One region of the Pediococcus sp. AC40 genome, then DNA from elsewhere that is predicted to be linked to it. Evidence: riboswitches for the same ligand, from Rfam matches in the RefSeq annotation. Region 1 holds a riboswitch; each other region holds the start of a gene.
The links. A riboswitch is a leader RNA that binds a small molecule or an ion and turns the genes downstream of it on or off. The one in region 1 is predicted to bind thiamine pyrophosphate.
Positions count from the first base shown of each region.

Region 2: linked by a shared signal. The riboswitch ahead of thiM (hydroxyethylthiazole kinase) and the one ahead of thiW (energy coupling factor transporter S component ThiW) in region 1 are both predicted to bind thiamine pyrophosphate.
Region 3: linked by a shared signal. The riboswitch ahead of NL111_RS02740 (ECF transporter S component) and the one ahead of thiW (energy coupling factor transporter S component ThiW) in region 1 are both predicted to bind thiamine pyrophosphate.

Region 1 is NZ_CP127012.1:1,472,119-1,477,517, reverse strand. It holds gene NL111_RS07280 (GRP family sugar transporter) at 1-338, shown strand, start outside; gene NL111_RS07275 (glucose-6-phosphate isomerase) at 607-1,959, shown strand; gene thiW (energy coupling factor transporter S component ThiW) at 2,026-2,541, opposite strand; TPP riboswitch at 2,667-2,756, opposite strand; gene NL111_RS07265 (hypothetical protein) at 3,033-3,227, shown strand; gene NL111_RS07260 (NADPH-dependent FMN reductase) at 3,469-3,594, shown strand; gene NL111_RS07255 (serine hydrolase) at 3,866-4,831, shown strand; tRNA gene NL111_RS07250 (tRNA-Gln) at 4,950-5,022, opposite strand; tRNA gene NL111_RS07245 (tRNA-Glu) at 5,028-5,100, opposite strand; gene greA (transcription elongation factor GreA) at 5,161-5,399, opposite strand, start outside.
Region 2 is NZ_CP127012.1:627,134-632,532, forward strand. It holds gene NL111_RS02985 (TMEM175 family protein) at 15-800, shown strand; gene NL111_RS02990 (lytic polysaccharide monooxygenase auxiliary activity family 9 protein) at 1,174-1,773, shown strand; gene NL111_RS02995 (CsbD family protein) at 2,094-2,318, opposite strand; TPP riboswitch at 2,462-2,567, shown strand; gene thiM (hydroxyethylthiazole kinase) at 2,713-3,507, shown strand; gene thiD (bifunctional hydroxymethylpyrimidine kinase/phosphomethylpyrimidine kinase) at 3,504-4,334, shown strand; gene thiE (thiamine phosphate synthase) at 4,324-5,004, shown strand; gene tenA (thiaminase II) at 4,986-5,399, shown strand, end outside.
Region 3 is NZ_CP127012.1:576,654-582,052, forward strand. It holds gene NL111_RS02720 (C69 family dipeptidase) at 1-63, opposite strand, end outside; gene NL111_RS02725 (rhodanese-like domain-containing protein) at 196-498, shown strand; gene NL111_RS02730 (energy-coupling factor transporter transmembrane component T family protein) at 651-1,304, opposite strand; gene NL111_RS02735 (ABC transporter ATP-binding protein) at 1,288-2,715, opposite strand; gene NL111_RS02740 (ECF transporter S component) at 2,726-3,301, opposite strand; TPP riboswitch at 3,390-3,481, opposite strand; gene NL111_RS02745 (glucose 1-dehydrogenase) at 3,750-4,490, shown strand; gene nrdD (anaerobic ribonucleoside-triphosphate reductase) at 5,013-5,399, shown strand, end outside.

The DNA.
Region 1 (5,399 bases):
CGAAGGCAATTATTTTCCCACAAGCAGTTGGAATGTTGCTCGGAGCTTTCTTATTTGTTTTCTTTGCTAAAGAAACGGATCAAATTGCAAAGAAACCGACGTTCTTAAACATTACTACTGGTTTGATTTGGGGAATCGGGAACATCTTCATGTTCTTGGCAATTCCATCAGTTGGACTAGCAATTAGCTACTCTTTAGCACAAGCTGGAATTGTAATTTCTACTTTCGGATCAATTTGGTTACTAGGCGAGCGTAAGACCCATCGCGAAATGCAGTTCGTGATTATCGGCTCGATTTTAATTATTATCGGTGAAACGTTACTAGCAACGTTAAAATAGAAATCTTAATATGAAGAAAAAAGACTGGGATTATAAAATTCTCAGTCTTTTTTATGCAATCATATAAAAACATGAGGAGCTTTTGCGTAGAATTCGACAAAAGATATAGACCAATTTTCTTTAGAAAAACTTAATTTTTAAAGTGACTTGCTGACGGACGCTAATTTGTTTAAGGAAAATTTAACCGCTTCAAGTTGTCCAAAGTTCTTCAAAGTCTGGCAAACTATTGTATAATAGTAGGGAATTCTAAATAAAAGGGGTATTTAAAATGGCACACATTTCATTTGATAGTTCCAACGTGGCTGATTTCGTTCATGAAAATGAACTTGCTGAAATCCAACCAATGGTTACCGCTGCCGACGAATTAGTTCGCAAAGGTACTGGTGCAGGAAGCGACTTCCGGGGCTGGTTAGACTTACCATCTAACTACGATAAGGAAGAATTCGCACGGATTAAGAAAGCTGCTGAAAAGATTCGCGAAGATTCCGAAGTCTTTGTTGCAATCGGAATTGGTGGCTCATATTTGGGAGCCCGTGCCGCAATTGATTTCTTAAACAACACGTTCTACAACATGTTGACTAAGGAACAACGTAACGGTGCACCTCAAGTAATTTTTGCTGGTAACTCAATTAGTTCCACATACCTTGCAGACGTTTTGAACTTGATTGGTGACCGTGACTTCTCGATCAACGTAATTTCTAAGTCGGGTACAACTACCGAACCTGCAATTGCTTTCCGCGTTTTGAAGGAAAAATTGATTGCAAAATACGGTGAAGAAGAAGCTAAGAAACGGATCTACGCTACAACTGACCGTGCAAAAGGTGCTTTGAAGACTGAAGCAGATGCTGAAGGCTACGAAGAATTTGTTGTGCCTGATGACATCGGGGGACGTTTCTCAGTACTTTCTGCAGTTGGTTTACTTCCAATTGCCGTAGCTGGTGGCGACATCGATCAATTAATGAAGGGTGCCGAAGACGCAAGCAAGGAATACACAGATGCTGACGTTAACAAAAACGACGCATACAAGTATGCCGCATTGCGGAACATCCTTTACCGGAAGGGGTACACTACCGAATTGCTTGAAAACTACGAACCAACGTTACAATACTTTGGCGAATGGTGGAAGCAATTAATGGGCGAATCCGAAGGTAAGGACCAAAAGGGCATTTACCCTTCATCAGCGAACTTCTCAACTGATTTACACTCACTTGGACAATACATCCAAGAAGGTCGTCGCGACTTAATGGAAACTGTAATTAACGTTGAAAAGCCAAACCATGACATCGACATTCCTAAGGAAGCAGAAAACCTTGATGGTCTCCGTTACCTAGAAGGTCGGACAATGGACGAAGTTAATAAGAAAGCTTACCAAGGGGTTACCCTTGCACACAACGATGGTGGCGTACCAGTAATGACGCTTAATATCCCTGACCAAACTGCTTACACGCTTGGTTACATGATTTACTTCTTTGAAGCAGCCGTTGCCGTTTCTGGTTACTTGAACGGAATCAACCCATTCAACCAACCAGGTGTTGAAGCATACAAGTCCAACATGTTTGCTTTACTTGGTAAACCAGGTTACGAAGATAAGACTGAAGAATTAAATGCTCGTTTAAAATAATTTTAAACTAGGCTAGTATTTAAAAATCCTGATCGCAATTTAAAAATTGTGGTCAGGATTTTTTATTTACAGTTTTAATTTGCTAAACAGCTGTTGATATCGTAGAAAACGCGGACTCTTAAGCAGAATCTTAGTTAAAATGGTGCCCACTAAGCCGCCAAAAAGGGTCGCAGCGAGGAAACGCGGCGTGTAAATGAACCAATACAAGCCGTTACTACTGCCGGTGAATAAAATCATCACCGGATAGCTTAGCAGGGAGCCAATAATTCCGGTACCGATGATTTCTCCTAGCCAAGCGCCGCCGACCCGGTTAGTCCACCGGTAAAAGAGGGCGGAAAGAACGCCACCAAATACTGCACCAGTTAAGGCGAGCGGGGGAATTCCCAGAATGAGCATCCGAATTATTCCGGTCATTAAAGTGATCGCGAATGCGTAAAAGGGGCCGACCAAACAGCCAATGATTACGTTTAGCACGCTCGACATGGGAGCCATTCCTTCAATCCGAAAAAGCGGGGAAGTAACTACGTCGATGGCGATCAGTAAAGCAGCGATGGCCAGTCGTAAAGTGGTTTTATTTTGCATGGTAATTCCTCCAAAATCAATTTTAGCTAGGGGATGCTACCTAAAAAGCCCAGTTAAAAAGCGGTCTCCCGCAAAGCAGGACACCGCTGGTTACATAAAATCAGTAAAAACACAATTATACGTAGCTTGGCTAATGCACTGCTCCCTGCGCTAATCCTAATTAGATCAGGTTCAATGGGTATAATCTCAGCCGCGTGGCACCCCAGCAATGTTAGTAGTTATTTGTTGATCAAGATACCACGTTTTTTTAACTTTGTAAATGGGGTTAACTTTATAAAAAATCGAATTCGTCAAAAAATAGGTTAAGCGTTTACATTAGGAGTCGTATAATGGTAATGAAGTGTAAAGCGGTTTGATGGACAAAGCTAATTTGGAGGAGGTTAGCGAAATGAAACAACTTGTTGCGATATGGGGATTAACGCACATTAACGCACGGCATTCATCGCATTTTAGATAAATCACTAATAATCACGGCTGCCGCTTACGGTAATTTGGGCGCTTCAAGAGCGTATACTCAGCTACGGAAAATTTTAGGCGCATCAGAACTGAAAGCCCGGATTTTGCCTAGTACTGAATTTTTGTTGGAGAATTCTCCACAAGTATTTGATGAACGTGGTGATTTAATTGATCAAACTAAAAATGTCCAGCAGTTAAACCATGCTCATCAAGCTATGAAACAGAATTAAAGTAATTTGTGCGCCAAAATGGCGATAGCCCTCGAGAGGGGGTGTGATAAAATAAAATTCGGGGTAATTGCCGGATCGATTGGCGAGCAATCATATAAACGAATGTTAGTGGAGCATTTACGGCAATATTTTCAAAAAACGTGACAATTGAAGTGCTAGATCTTCGGCAAGTTCACCTATTTAACGAGGATCAAGACCTAAGCGCCCTTCTCGTTTTACAGGAGTTAAATCAAAAAATAATGTGACCGATGGGATAATTTTCGCCGCTCCAGAACATAATCATGCTATCCCTGCAGCTCTGAAAAAACTTATTAAATGGTTTTCGTTTAAATTACCCGATGGGAAATCAATCCGGGTGACAGTATAGACAAGGGGCTTCCTGCACTCAATTGCATTTGAAACAGATCCTAGAGGCGCTTATACGTCAATGGGATCGTTATATCGGGCAATGAGTTTTTGCTAAGTAGTGCAAAAACAGCTTTCAATGAAGCCGGTGATTTGCGGGATGCAAGAATGGTGGCTTTTCTTGAACAAATTTTGCAAAAGTTTCTTAAATTTGTGCGGGTGATTGAACAACTTGAGTAGCTGTTGCGCTTGGGATCCAGTATTAAAGTTTATTGAGTAGGAGTTTAGATTAAATGAATCAAAATTGGCAAAAGCCTTCCCCAAGATTAAATTGGACGCGATTTTATTCAATGGTAACCATCTTGGTCTTGATAACTAGCGTAGTGGGCTTAGAAATGTTACGGGTTAGCGCACACCAAGAAGTTGCGCAATCACAATCGCCACGCGGCCCAGTAAACAAAAAGGGTTCGGCTAAGCATCAACCCGCGACAAACCCACAAGTTCCAATGAAGAAAGCCGTCAATAAAGCGACCGCTAAGGGATTTGCTGAACAATTACGTCCGTTTTTAGCGAATACAAATGCAAAGGTTGCGGTTGCAGTGTATTCAAAACGAGACCATCAGCTTTATGAGGCGACCAATACCAAGCAGACTACTTTCCCTTCGGCAAGTATTATTAAAACCGACCTTTTAGTAGAACTGTTGCATCAGCGTCACCAAAAAGCCAGCGCTTTAACCACCGGAGAGCAAAACGCGACGATACAGATGATTAAAAATAGTGACAACGATGCGGCCACGAGTATCTACAATGATATCGGCAGCGCGCGAGGTTTAGGGCAATTGTTTAACAACTTAAAAATGACTAACTCGACTGCGTTAGCAAGTGGGTGGGCGCTGACACCCACCACCCCCCGTGACCAAATTAAGGTGTTAAACAAGATTTTTTACGAGAACGGCTATATCTCAAATAAGTCAAAGGCCTATACTAAAAATTTGATGGCTAACGTTGCCGACGACCAAGACTGGGGAATTTCAGCAGGTTCCGAGTATGCTTGGCTAAAGAATGGTTGGAAACAGATGCCTAACGGGCACTGGATTGTTAACAGCATTGGTTACTTAGGCAAGGGCGAGAACAGTTGTACTATTGCAATCATGTCAGAAGATAACCCTTCTTTGGAAAGCGGGGAGGCATTATTAGAAAAGTTAAGTCAACAAGTCGGCGTTCAGCTAAAAATTGCGGGAGCTGAACGGAAGGCTTAGGAAGCGAAAATAAAATCCGTTGGTATTAAGCCTGTAAACTAAATGCCAACGGATTTTTTTGTGGTTAAACAAAAAAGCTGCCACCCTCTGATCTTGAGGATGACAGCTTTTTAAATGATTGGCCATACTGGGTTCGAACCAGTAAATTACGGATTCAGAGTCCGCTGCCTTACCAATTTGGCGAATGGCCAATAAATCACCCGCACGGGGATCGAACCCGTAACTCCGGCTTGAGAGGCCGACGTCTTAACCAATTTGACCAGCGGGCAAATTACTATATTAATTTACACTAAATTTTGCATTTCGTCAATAAACTAAGCGAAAAATGGTTAATTAATTGCTAAAATTTCCACCTGATATTGCTCATCGGGGGCGTTAACCGTCACCACGTCATGAAGGTGGTGGTGTAGTAGGGCAGCGCCTAGCGGAGATTGATAAGAAACTTTTTGCTGAGCCACGTCGGCTTCATGTTTACCCACAATTTCGTAAGTGACGGTGAAGTCGTCATCCAAAAATCGGAGAGTGACGTTGCTGCCGAGGTCAATTTTAGTACGATCCGTGTTTTCCA
Region 2 (5,399 bases), 840 kb from region 1:
AGCAATTGAAAAAAATGAAGGAACGAATGGATGCGTTTAGTGATGCGGTAATCGCCATTATCATTACTATCATGGTGTTGGAGCTGCCGTTACCGCAACACGATGCGTTAAGTGAATATTTACAATTCGGGAAAAGCATTGGCATTTTCTTTATTAGTTTTTGTTTCGTAGCCAACATTTGGTACCAACACGCCATGTTGTTCAAGGACAGTGACACCATGAACGATCGCGTTTTCGTTAAGGAGTTTACCTTTTTGGCGTTCTTAAGCTTGACGCCAATTTTTACCAAAGTCATTATTTATGACACTAATCGGACTACCGTAATGGCGTACGGGGTGTTGACCATGATCGTCAGCATCCTGTTTATGTGGCTCAGTTATGAAGTTATCAAACAAAAGTACACTAGCCACCACGAAATGAGACAAATTTTCCATAAGATTTATGATAACCACAACAACTTTCTTGGCTTCGCGAGCGTGCTAATTTTAGTGTTAGCCTATTTCTATCCGAAGTGGGCCGTAGTTATCTACTTGGCAATTCCGGTCTTTTCGTTTGTGGTCACCCGGCATGATTACACGGACTTCCAAGACGTTACGGAACTTCCGGAAGCCGAACAGGATCAGTTCTTGAGTGCGAATAACGTTGATTTGCATGATTTAAGGAAGAAACAACGCGAAATCATGAAGAAATATCGGGGACACGGTCGCAAACGCAACGATCCCGAACTTCAAGCCGAGTTACGCAAGCTGTTTCAAAGCTATCCTGACTTAGCCAAACGAAATCGCCATCAGCGCGAGTAATATGGAAATAACTAAAAGTCTGTTAAATTTTAATTTTCACTGGGTAACCAAAACAAGGACGTTTACCAAGTTTTGGTTACCCATTTTTTGTGCCTTGATTTATGAGCTGTCGATCGTGGAGATTGCATAAGAGCTGTCCAACTAGGATGGTGAACTTAGCTTTATAAAAGTGTATCGGATGTGAAATGTGAGGGATTTAAAGCTTTCTTTATCCTGGAAAGATTTTTAAAGGACATTATTATGTAGGGGAACGAGTCTGATCGGCATCAACTACGAAGGCCGTTAACGAATACCGGCATTCTATTTGTGTAAGCGTTTTTGTAGAACAGATTTTTTTATCATGTTATCTTATAGACATAAGGAGGGATGTATTATGGTAAAGTCAAGTAACCGATTTATTCGTTACGTTTTAGTTGTTGCTAGTATTGTAGTTGTTGTGTTAGGATTAGGCGCAATCAAGGCTTCTGCCCACGGATTTGTTACTAATCCTGGTGGTCGAGCCTATTTAGGAAGCAGCCAGTTTCCTGGTAAACCATTGAACGAAAATATTGGTCCGGTAATGTACGAACCGCAAAGCATCGAAGCACCGAAAAATACCTTTATCGATGGTAAAATTGCGAGTGCGGGGATTTCCAAGTTTTCTCAATTAGACGAGCAAACTGCCGATCGTTGGTACAAGACCCCAATTAAGAGTGGGCCACTTGATGTTACCTGGCATCTAACCGCTCCTCACAGTACAAGTACGTGGGATTACTACATTACCAAACCAGGCTGGGACCCGAACAAACCGTTAAAATTCAGTGATTTCAAGAAAATTGCTAGTTTTGATGATCACGGGGCAACCCCAGGAACCGAAGTAACGCACAAGGTCAACATTCCGGACCAAAAAGGATACCACGTGATCCTAAGCGTATGGAATATTGCTAATACAGCAAATGCCTTTTATCAAGTTTCAGACGTTAATATTCAATAATTCATGGAAGATGTTACAAACAGTGGGACCAAAGTCGGATAGTTTGTGAGCATTAATAAAACCCCATTAATCATGGTTTAGGTGATTGATGGGGATTTTGTTATGTTGGAGTAAACCAATTCCTTAGTGCGGTTGATTCTATCATTCTAAATATTTTAACCTTTTTTATTCGAGGGATTGAGTACAACTAGAAAAAACGCTTCATTGATGTATGTAGAAAATTGAATTGGGAGAAGGGACTCTAGAATAATGGGCTGGTAGGAGTTAGTTTCCAGCTATGTGATTAGGCCAAACAAAAAACCGCAAGCGCGGTTTTTTAATTATTCGTGATCTTTATCGTCTTTCTTGTCTAACTTTTCCTTTAATTCTTCCATTGCGCCGGCAGCGGAATCCTTTACGTCAGCAAGTTTGTCTTTAACTTTGCCCGCCATGTTTTGCGCTTTGCCTTTGCTTTCTTCCTTCTTGTCGCCAGTTAACTTACCAGCACCTTCGTGTACTTTACCTGCAACTTTGTCCTTAGTGTTTTCCATTCTGTCTTTATCCATAAATATTATCCCCCTTTGAATATTTTTGGTACATCTTTATTTTAGCAGGGGGCGCCCTTAAAAGTGAATTTATATGCTCACGGACTTGTGCAAGGGAGTTAAAAGGCGTATTATGAAACCGAATTCATATTCAAATAAAATAATATCTACACTAGGGGTGTTCGTAGAAGAACTGAGATGCGCTTGTGCAGCGTGATCCCTTTGAACCTGTAAGTTGATACTTGCGAAGGAAAGTGTTTATTGGGCGAAAACCATCCTTCTCAAGGGTGGTTTTTTTGTTGGTTGCCGATGGAGGATGTTAGGAAATGCGGTCGTCAATCTACAGCGATGGTTCGCTGGTAGCGACCGCCTTCGGTACACCGCTTGGTGGAGATATGAATGAGGAGCTGATCAAATGGATTTACAAGGAATTAAGCGAATTCGGGAGGTTAACCCGGTGGTGGTGAACTATGCTAATTTCGTGACCCCGTTTTTAGTAGCGAACGGGTTAAACGCGGTGGGGGCTTCCCCAATTATGAGCGAAGAGGAAAGCGAAGCCGAAGAACTGGTCCGCTTGGCGTCCGCGGTGACCATTAACCTTGGAGCAGTGCGTCGAGAAGGCTGGGCAGACATCGAAACGTTGTGCCAAGCGGCTAACGACCAACAAAAACCGCTCGTTTTGGATCCGGTAGCGGTCGGGGCAACTCAGTACCGGCAGCAATTAAACTTCCGGTTGTTGAAAAAGTATCAGTTCGACGTAATTCGTGGTAATTTAGGCGAAATTGCGGTATTAGCGGGAATTGATTGGCAAACCCGCGGAATTGACGCGGGAAATGGCGAAGGGGACGCACATCAAGTGGTGAAAGCTTGCGCACAAAAGTACCATAACGTGGTGATCGCGAGTGGGGCAACCGACTACATTAGTGATGGAACCCGGGTGGTCGAGATTCACAACCAAACCCGACTTTTGCCGGCGGTGGTGGGTTCGGGAGATTTGCTTTCGAGTTTAGCAGCCGCGTTTTGTGCAGTCGGACCGAACCCGTTGCAGGCGGCGATTAACGCAAGCTTGACCTTGTCGTGCGCCGGTGAACGGATTACCGAAAAATTGCACGACCAGTATTTGCCAGGAAGTTTTTTGAGCGGACTGATGGATGAATTAGCAAACATCACGGTTGCCCAAGTTGAAGAAAGAATGAAAGTTGAGGAATGATTAGCATGGATACAAAAAAGCCAGCGCAAGTTTTAACGATTGCCGGAACGGATAGCGGCGGAGGAGCTGGAATTCAAGCGGATTTGAAAACGATGCAGGAACGCCAGGTTTTTGGAACCTGCGTAGTGGTCGCGGTGACCGCTCAAAATACGCTTGGAGTGACCGACGTGGCGGTGATGCCGCGCCACATTATCGACCACCAGTTTGCGGCGCTGGCCGAAGATTTAGATATTAAGGCTGCGAAAACGGGGATGCTGGCTAATTCGGCAGTTGTTGACGCGGTTGTGGAAAACTATCAAAAGTATGATTTTGGACCTTTAGTGGTGGATCCGGTGATGATTGCAAAGGGCGGCGCGAAACTACTGAGCGACGAAGCCATCGAAGCGGTGCGGACCCGGTTGTTGCCGTTGGCTTATCTAATTACCCCGAACCTCCCCGAAGCTGAAAAATTAGCGGGAATGCCGATTAAAAATAATGCAGATGCTAAAGCGGCTGCTGCCCGTTTGCAGGAACTGGGCGCGCAAAACGTTTTGATTAAGGGCGGCCATTTTAGTGAACCAACGGAAAGTCGCGATTACGTTCTGTTCGCGGACGGTAGCGAGTTAGAGTTAGCTAGTCCTCGTTATGAAACCAGCAACACCCACGGCACTGGCGACACGATTTCATCAGTGATCGTGTCGGAAATTGCGAAGGGCAAATCTTTAAAACAAGCCCTACAAATTGGCAAAGCCTTTATTAACGCCGCGATTAGTGACGGAATTCAGGTGGGACACGGGCACGGCCCGTTGAACCACTGGGCATATCGGGAGGTTGAAAATGAAATTTAATCCAACCATGCTACAAGCCTACTTTATTGCCGGCACCCAGGACGTAGCTAGCAAGGCGGACTTCTTACCGACGGTGGAACGAATTGTGCAAGCCGGCGCCACCGCTTTTCAATTTCGTAACAAAGGGGCGGTGAAAACCGCTAGTCGTGACGAAGTGGTCGAACTAGCTCGAGCTTGTCACCAAATTACCCAGAAATATCAGATACCGTTGTTTATTGATGACGACGTAGATTTAGCGTTGGCCGTGGGGGCGGAGGGGATTCACGTCGGACAAAAAGACGAACGGATTACCTCAGTCTTAGAACGAGTCGGCGACCGAATGATCGTGGGGCTTTCGTGCAATACCGCGGCGCAAATCACCGCTGCCAACCAGTTGAACGGCGTAGACTACTTGGGAACCGGAACCGTCTACGAAACTAACTCCAAAGCCGATGCTGGGAATGCCCTAGGAGTGGATAAATTACGTGAATTAGTCCAGATGAGTAAATTTCCGGTAGTTGCGATCGGTGGTATTACACTGAAACGGGTTGCTGAAACGGTGGCAACTGGCGCGGCCGGAATTGCGGCCATCAGCATGTTTATTCAAATGACCGATCCTGCTCAGCAAATTGCTGGAATTAAAGCCACGGTCGCCCAAGCAGGAGGTGCAGCATGTTCTCCGAAGAAATAAAGCAAGCTGCCCAACCAATTTTACACGACATTCAACAGCATCCGTTTGTGCAGGGGATTCAGGCGGGCAAAGTTCCAAGTGCAGCCTTAGCGGTTTACGTGGAGCAGGATACCTGTTTTTTGAACACCTTTGCGAAGGTTTTTGCCGGTGCGTTGGTGAAAAGTCAAACCAAGGAACGGATGCGTTTTTTCAGCGAACAAATTCAATATTCACTTGCGGATGAGTCGGCGGCCCACCAGATTTTATGCGACATCGCCGGCATTGAATTAGCCGAGCACCAGCACGCTGAACCCCGGCCATTAACTGCGTTGTACACGGAGCATTTATTCACGGCGGTTCGCGAAGGAGATTTGTTAGACATTGCAGCGGTCGTGTTGCCGTGCCCGTGGACGTAC
Region 3 (5,399 bases), 900 kb from region 1:
GAGGGTGGAACCCGTCAGGCTAGCGTTTTTACCGACTAAAATAGTAGTGCAAGTTTTCAACATGTGCTTGTCCTCCAATTGATTTTTACTGTAATGGTAGCACGATTAGCTAAATAGGCAATCACTATTCAGTTAGAAAAGGGAATGCTATCATGGTCAATATACAATTTAAACTAACATGAGGAGCGTTAAGCAATGGTTAAAACAATTGCAATGGAAGATTTTTACCAAAAGTATCCGCTAACTACCGCCGTTTTATTGGACGTGCGGGAGCCAGACGAATTTGCGGCTGGGCACGTGGCGGGGGCGCGTAATTTTCCCTTAAGCCAACTGTCCACCCGGTTAGCCGAATTAGACCCAGCGACCCCATACTACGTGATTTGCCGTTCGGGAAGACGTTCAGCAAACGCGTGCGGGGTACTCGAAGTCCAGGGCTTTGATGCAACCAACGTGGCCGGCGGAATGTTAGCTTGGCCAGGTAAAGTAGAAAAAGACTAGATAAAAATAAGCGCGGGAAACAAAAGTCGAGGAATTATGAGCGTTAACTAAAAAATTGACCATTATGCTTGTAATGGTCAATTTTTGGTTAAGCGGAACAAACTAATTTTTGGTGCACGTTGGGCTTTACTAAAGGCCCAACACCCGATTTACTATCTAAAATACCAAACCAGTACTTGTAAAGCTAAAAAAGTTCCCACGGCAACGCCCCAGTTCCATCGGGGAATGGCGTAAGTTTGGTAGTGGGTGCGCGTCTGATTTTCGCTAAAGCCGTGAGAATGCATGGCAATTGCCAAGTTATCCGACCAGCGCAGCGATAGTAAAATCGCTTTAAAAAAGATTGTGGGGGACCAGACGTGTAAAACTTCACCACGCATCATGGCTGCGGTTTTAATTTGTTGAACGGCCGTCTTTACTCGGGGGATGAAGTAAAAGGCGCCTAACGATCCGTAAACGAATTTGGTAGGCAAATGCCAATTTTGTTCCAGGGAACCTAGCAGACTTTCGACGGTCGCGGTAAAAGAAAATGCCCCACCCAAAACAATGTAGGCGTAAACCCGGGTAGCCATTATCCAAGCGGTCCGCACCGCGTTGCCAGTCCCGTTTAAATAAAACGAAATCCAAGTTGCTACGGCAGGAAGCAGCGGGATTACCAAAAGCAGTCCCAGTTTGCGCACCGCAATTCGTTTCCAAAGCAGGTAGGCTAACCCGCCGATGATGATCACTAGGTTAATAGGAACACTTTTAACAAAGGCAATTTCAAAACTAATTGCCAGAATTAAAATGAATTTAACTGATGAATCCATTTAGTTCCTCCTGATAAATAAGCTGATGATCGGTCAGTGCCAAATGATAGTCAAAAAATTCTGGTAGGCCCGTCAATTGGTGACTGATCATCACGATGGTTTGTTTTTGTACTTGGGCAGCTTTTTGAATTAATTGCATAACCACCCTTACGGAAGCTAAGTCCAAGCCGGCCAAGGGTTCATCAAGTAAAACGAGCGGGTTGCCTAAAATTAACATGGTTAAGATTTGGAGCTTTTTCTTTTGCCCGCCCGAAAGTTGATAAACAATCTGTTCTTGTAACTCCGCTAAATTAAGACGTTCCAGCCAGTCTTGAATACGGTCGGCAGTCCAATATTGGGGTTCGCGGGTGTGCTGTAAGCTTAGGTCGATTTCTTCTGTAACGGTCATTTTAAGAAATTGCATTTCAGAATCTTGAAAGACCACCGTAGCAGTTTTGGCCCAAGTTCGCGCGTTGAACTGGGAAAGCGGCCGATTTTCATAAAAAAGCTTGCCTTGATAGGGATGAAGCCGGGCAATTGCTTCGAATAACGTCGACTTTCCCGAGCCGTTTTCACCAGTAAGCAAAATTAAGTGTTGCTTGGGAAAGGACGTTTGGACGGCCTGAAGTAGATACCGGCCCCCGTTTTCAATCCCAAAATCTTGTAACTTTAGGATTGCAGCGGCGTTTGCGTTAGGAATCGGGAACGCCGTGCGGGTGGTTACCTGGTAACGCGCAAAAATCGGTTGTGGATCGGTAATTAAGCTAACTTGTTGGTGATCAAGCTGGTATAAGTGATCGCAAATTTTCGCATAGTCGTTGAGATCGTGGTCGGCAATTAAAATCGTCTTGCCTTCTTGTGCCTGCAGTTTTTTTAAAAGCTTGATGAGGGCTTTGCGAGATTTTAGGTCAACGTTGGCAAATGGCTCATCAAGTAAAATTAAGTCACTGCCGGTTGCCAGAGTAATCGCGAGGGCGACTTTTTGCAGTTCTCCGCCAGAAAGGGTGGCGAGTTGCCGGTGACGCAAGTGAGCAATCCCCACTTGACTAAGCGCTTGGGTAATTAAATCGTCAATTTCATCAGCGGGAATAGCCAGGTTTTCCAAGGTGAAGATGAATTCCTTTTCGACTTGGTCCATGGCAAATTGTTCTCGTGGATTTTGAAAGAGCAACGCCAATTTTTGGGTTAGCTCCGCGGGCTGCCAAGCGTTAACGTCCTTTTCTTCCAGTTTGACGGTTCCTTGGATAATTGTCCCCGCAAAGTGAGGGTACAGTCCTGCGATAATCCGTAGCAGGGTAGATTTTCCACCGCCGGACGGACCGTACAAAACGTTGAAACTACCAGCCGTTAGGTGAAAGTTAAGTTGTTTGAGAATCGGCTGAGTTGCCTGCCGATATTTGAAAGTTAAATTGTTAATTGTGACTTTTTCCATAATTGGATGCCTACTTCCGCCGCATAATGCCCGAACGCTCTACCAGCCGGTTGATCCAGGCAACTAAAACGCCACAGAAGAAACCAATTGAAATAAACCGAGCGATAAACAAAACGATTAGAAAACTTGGACGGTAAGCGGCATAGCCTTCTTGGGCAAGGCTCCAGCCGAAGGTAATGATGGTGCTAGTGACGGTCGACAAAAATAAGGCCAGTTTGTCGTAATGGCGGTAGCCAGTGAAGGTGAAACCAAGCTCGCTCCCAATTCCTTGAATGAGCCCGGAAAGAATTGCACCAGCGCCAAATTGACCGCCTAGGAGCATTTCAACCAGACCTCCCAGAGTTTCCGCGATGATACTGGATCCAATTTTGCGGGTGAGCATGATGCCTAAAGGTCCGGCAATCATCCATAGGCCAAGTAACAGGTCGTTAGCTAGCGGACCGAGACCGACTGCGGCCAACCCCGCCGTTAGAAAACTATACGATAAATTAGTGGCGAAAAAAATCACCCCACAAAAAATCGCGATTAGCACAATAAAGACTACGTCTCGTAACGAGTAATTCCAGTTTGCTTTTTTAGTATTCATAACTAAAAAACCTCCTCAGTAAATTAATAAATTTACTTAGAAACAAGAAGCCAGAAAAATAGCCAGCTTTTCGGCAACGAAAAACTGGCTGTTATTATCCAATATCTCCCTACGCTAATACTAATTAGACCAGGTTCAATGGGTATTATCTCAGCCAAAACGGCACCCCAGCATTGTTGTTTTTAAGTTTTTACTATGAAGCAATCGTAGCATTTTGTAATCGGCTTGTAAAGCGGTTACTTGGCTGCAAATGGTCTACCTAAAAATTATGAGAACAGATTGGTAAAGTCACGTTATTCTTAACGTTAGATATGACAGGGGACCCAACCGAAAAAACAATAGGGGTAATAGGACGGTTTGTGAAAACGGTTGCAAATTGGTACTGGTAGGTTTATGCTTAAATTGATAGGGAATACGCCGAATAAAATAGGTTTAGGAGGCCAATGAAATGAGTAGACTAGACGGAAAAGTTGCGATTATTACTGGTGGAGTAAAAGGTTTTGGATTAGCCTGTGCCAAACTTTTTGTTCGGGAAGGTGCAAAAGTGGTGATCACGGACGTTGATGTTGCTGGCGCAAGTGAAGCCTTGCAGGAAATTGGCGAAGATAAGGCCGTTTTCGTCAAACAAGACGTTGCGGTGGAAGATAATTGGGAACCCGTTTTTAGGACGGCAATTGATAAATTCGAAAAAGTGGATATTTTGGTTAATAATGCGGGAATTTTAGCCTTTGACAATGCTGAAAATATTGAACTTGACGAATGGCACAAGATTTTGTCGGTCAACCTGGACGGCATCATGTTAGGAGTGAAGTATGGCATTCGACACATGAAGGAAAAGGGTGGTTCGATTATCAACATGGCTTCGATTGCGGGCCTAATTGGGATTTCTAACCTATACGCGTATAACGCCTCAAAAGGTGGAGTGCGTTTACTTACTAAGTCAGCAGCCTTGTACTGTGCGGAGAAACATTACCCGATCCGGATTAATTCGGTACATCCGGGATACGCCCACACCCCAATGGTGGATGCGTATCCTGAAATGCGAGCGGACTTGGAGAAACTACATCCAGTTGGCCGCCTAGGCACCGCGGAAGAAATTGCCAACATGGTGTTGTACCTAGCTTCCGATGAATCCTCCTTCTCGACTGGCTCCGAATTTGTGGTGGACGGCGGATACACGGCACAATAGGTTTAACGCGCTACTCAATTTAATAATGGATTAATAAAACTGGTTCAAATAGGTAAATAAGCCTATTTGGGCCAGTTTTTTAGTGGTAGTGATATTGGTAATGAGTAGAAAAATATATGGGGTTCAGATAGTTAACTTAAAAAAATAAATTTATAATGTGCTTCTCAGTCATAACTATGGACGTGAAGCCAAATTATTTTCCATGCTTTTGTGATGAAAAACAGTTTAAATCTAAAAAACTGGTCCCCAACTAAACTGCGGTGACCAGGTTTTTAATTGCCATTTTAAATTACGTTACATACACCATATATAGTGGTTAATCGTTCGTTAAGCACATATATCTTGTGTTTTCAACCTTTATCTTTTTGCGAAATCGGAGTAATCTATGATGTGAAGAGAAACCAATCAAGCCAGTTTCGAATATCAAACAGCTTTAAATAAACAGAAAATAATAACGTTGTTTATTATAGCGAGAATTGAACGAGATTGGAATAAAAAATTAGAAAAGGACGGGTGGTTAAAATGATCAATTCGCAAGCAATCGCAACCGACGCTTGGACTGAATTACGTCAAAAACAAGTAGTTAAAGCAGATGGGGAAAGGATGCAATTTTACCCCTATAAAATCGCGCTAGTGGTTGATCAATTAACCACGGACGAGGTTGAACGGCAAAAAATTACGCAAGCAATTTTAGAACAGTTAACGCAAATGGCGTCGCCGCTAACGGTAGAACAAATTCGGGCAGTCTTCAAAGTGATCCTTCATGATTATCAACGGGACGACTTGTGGGAAAAATATGCTGAATATCGGCAAGCCGATGAAGCCAAGTGGCAGGCCGCGATTGACCCGCAAAATAAATTAAGCCAGTTATTTGATGGACGGGATACGGTAGTTCACGAAAATGCTAAT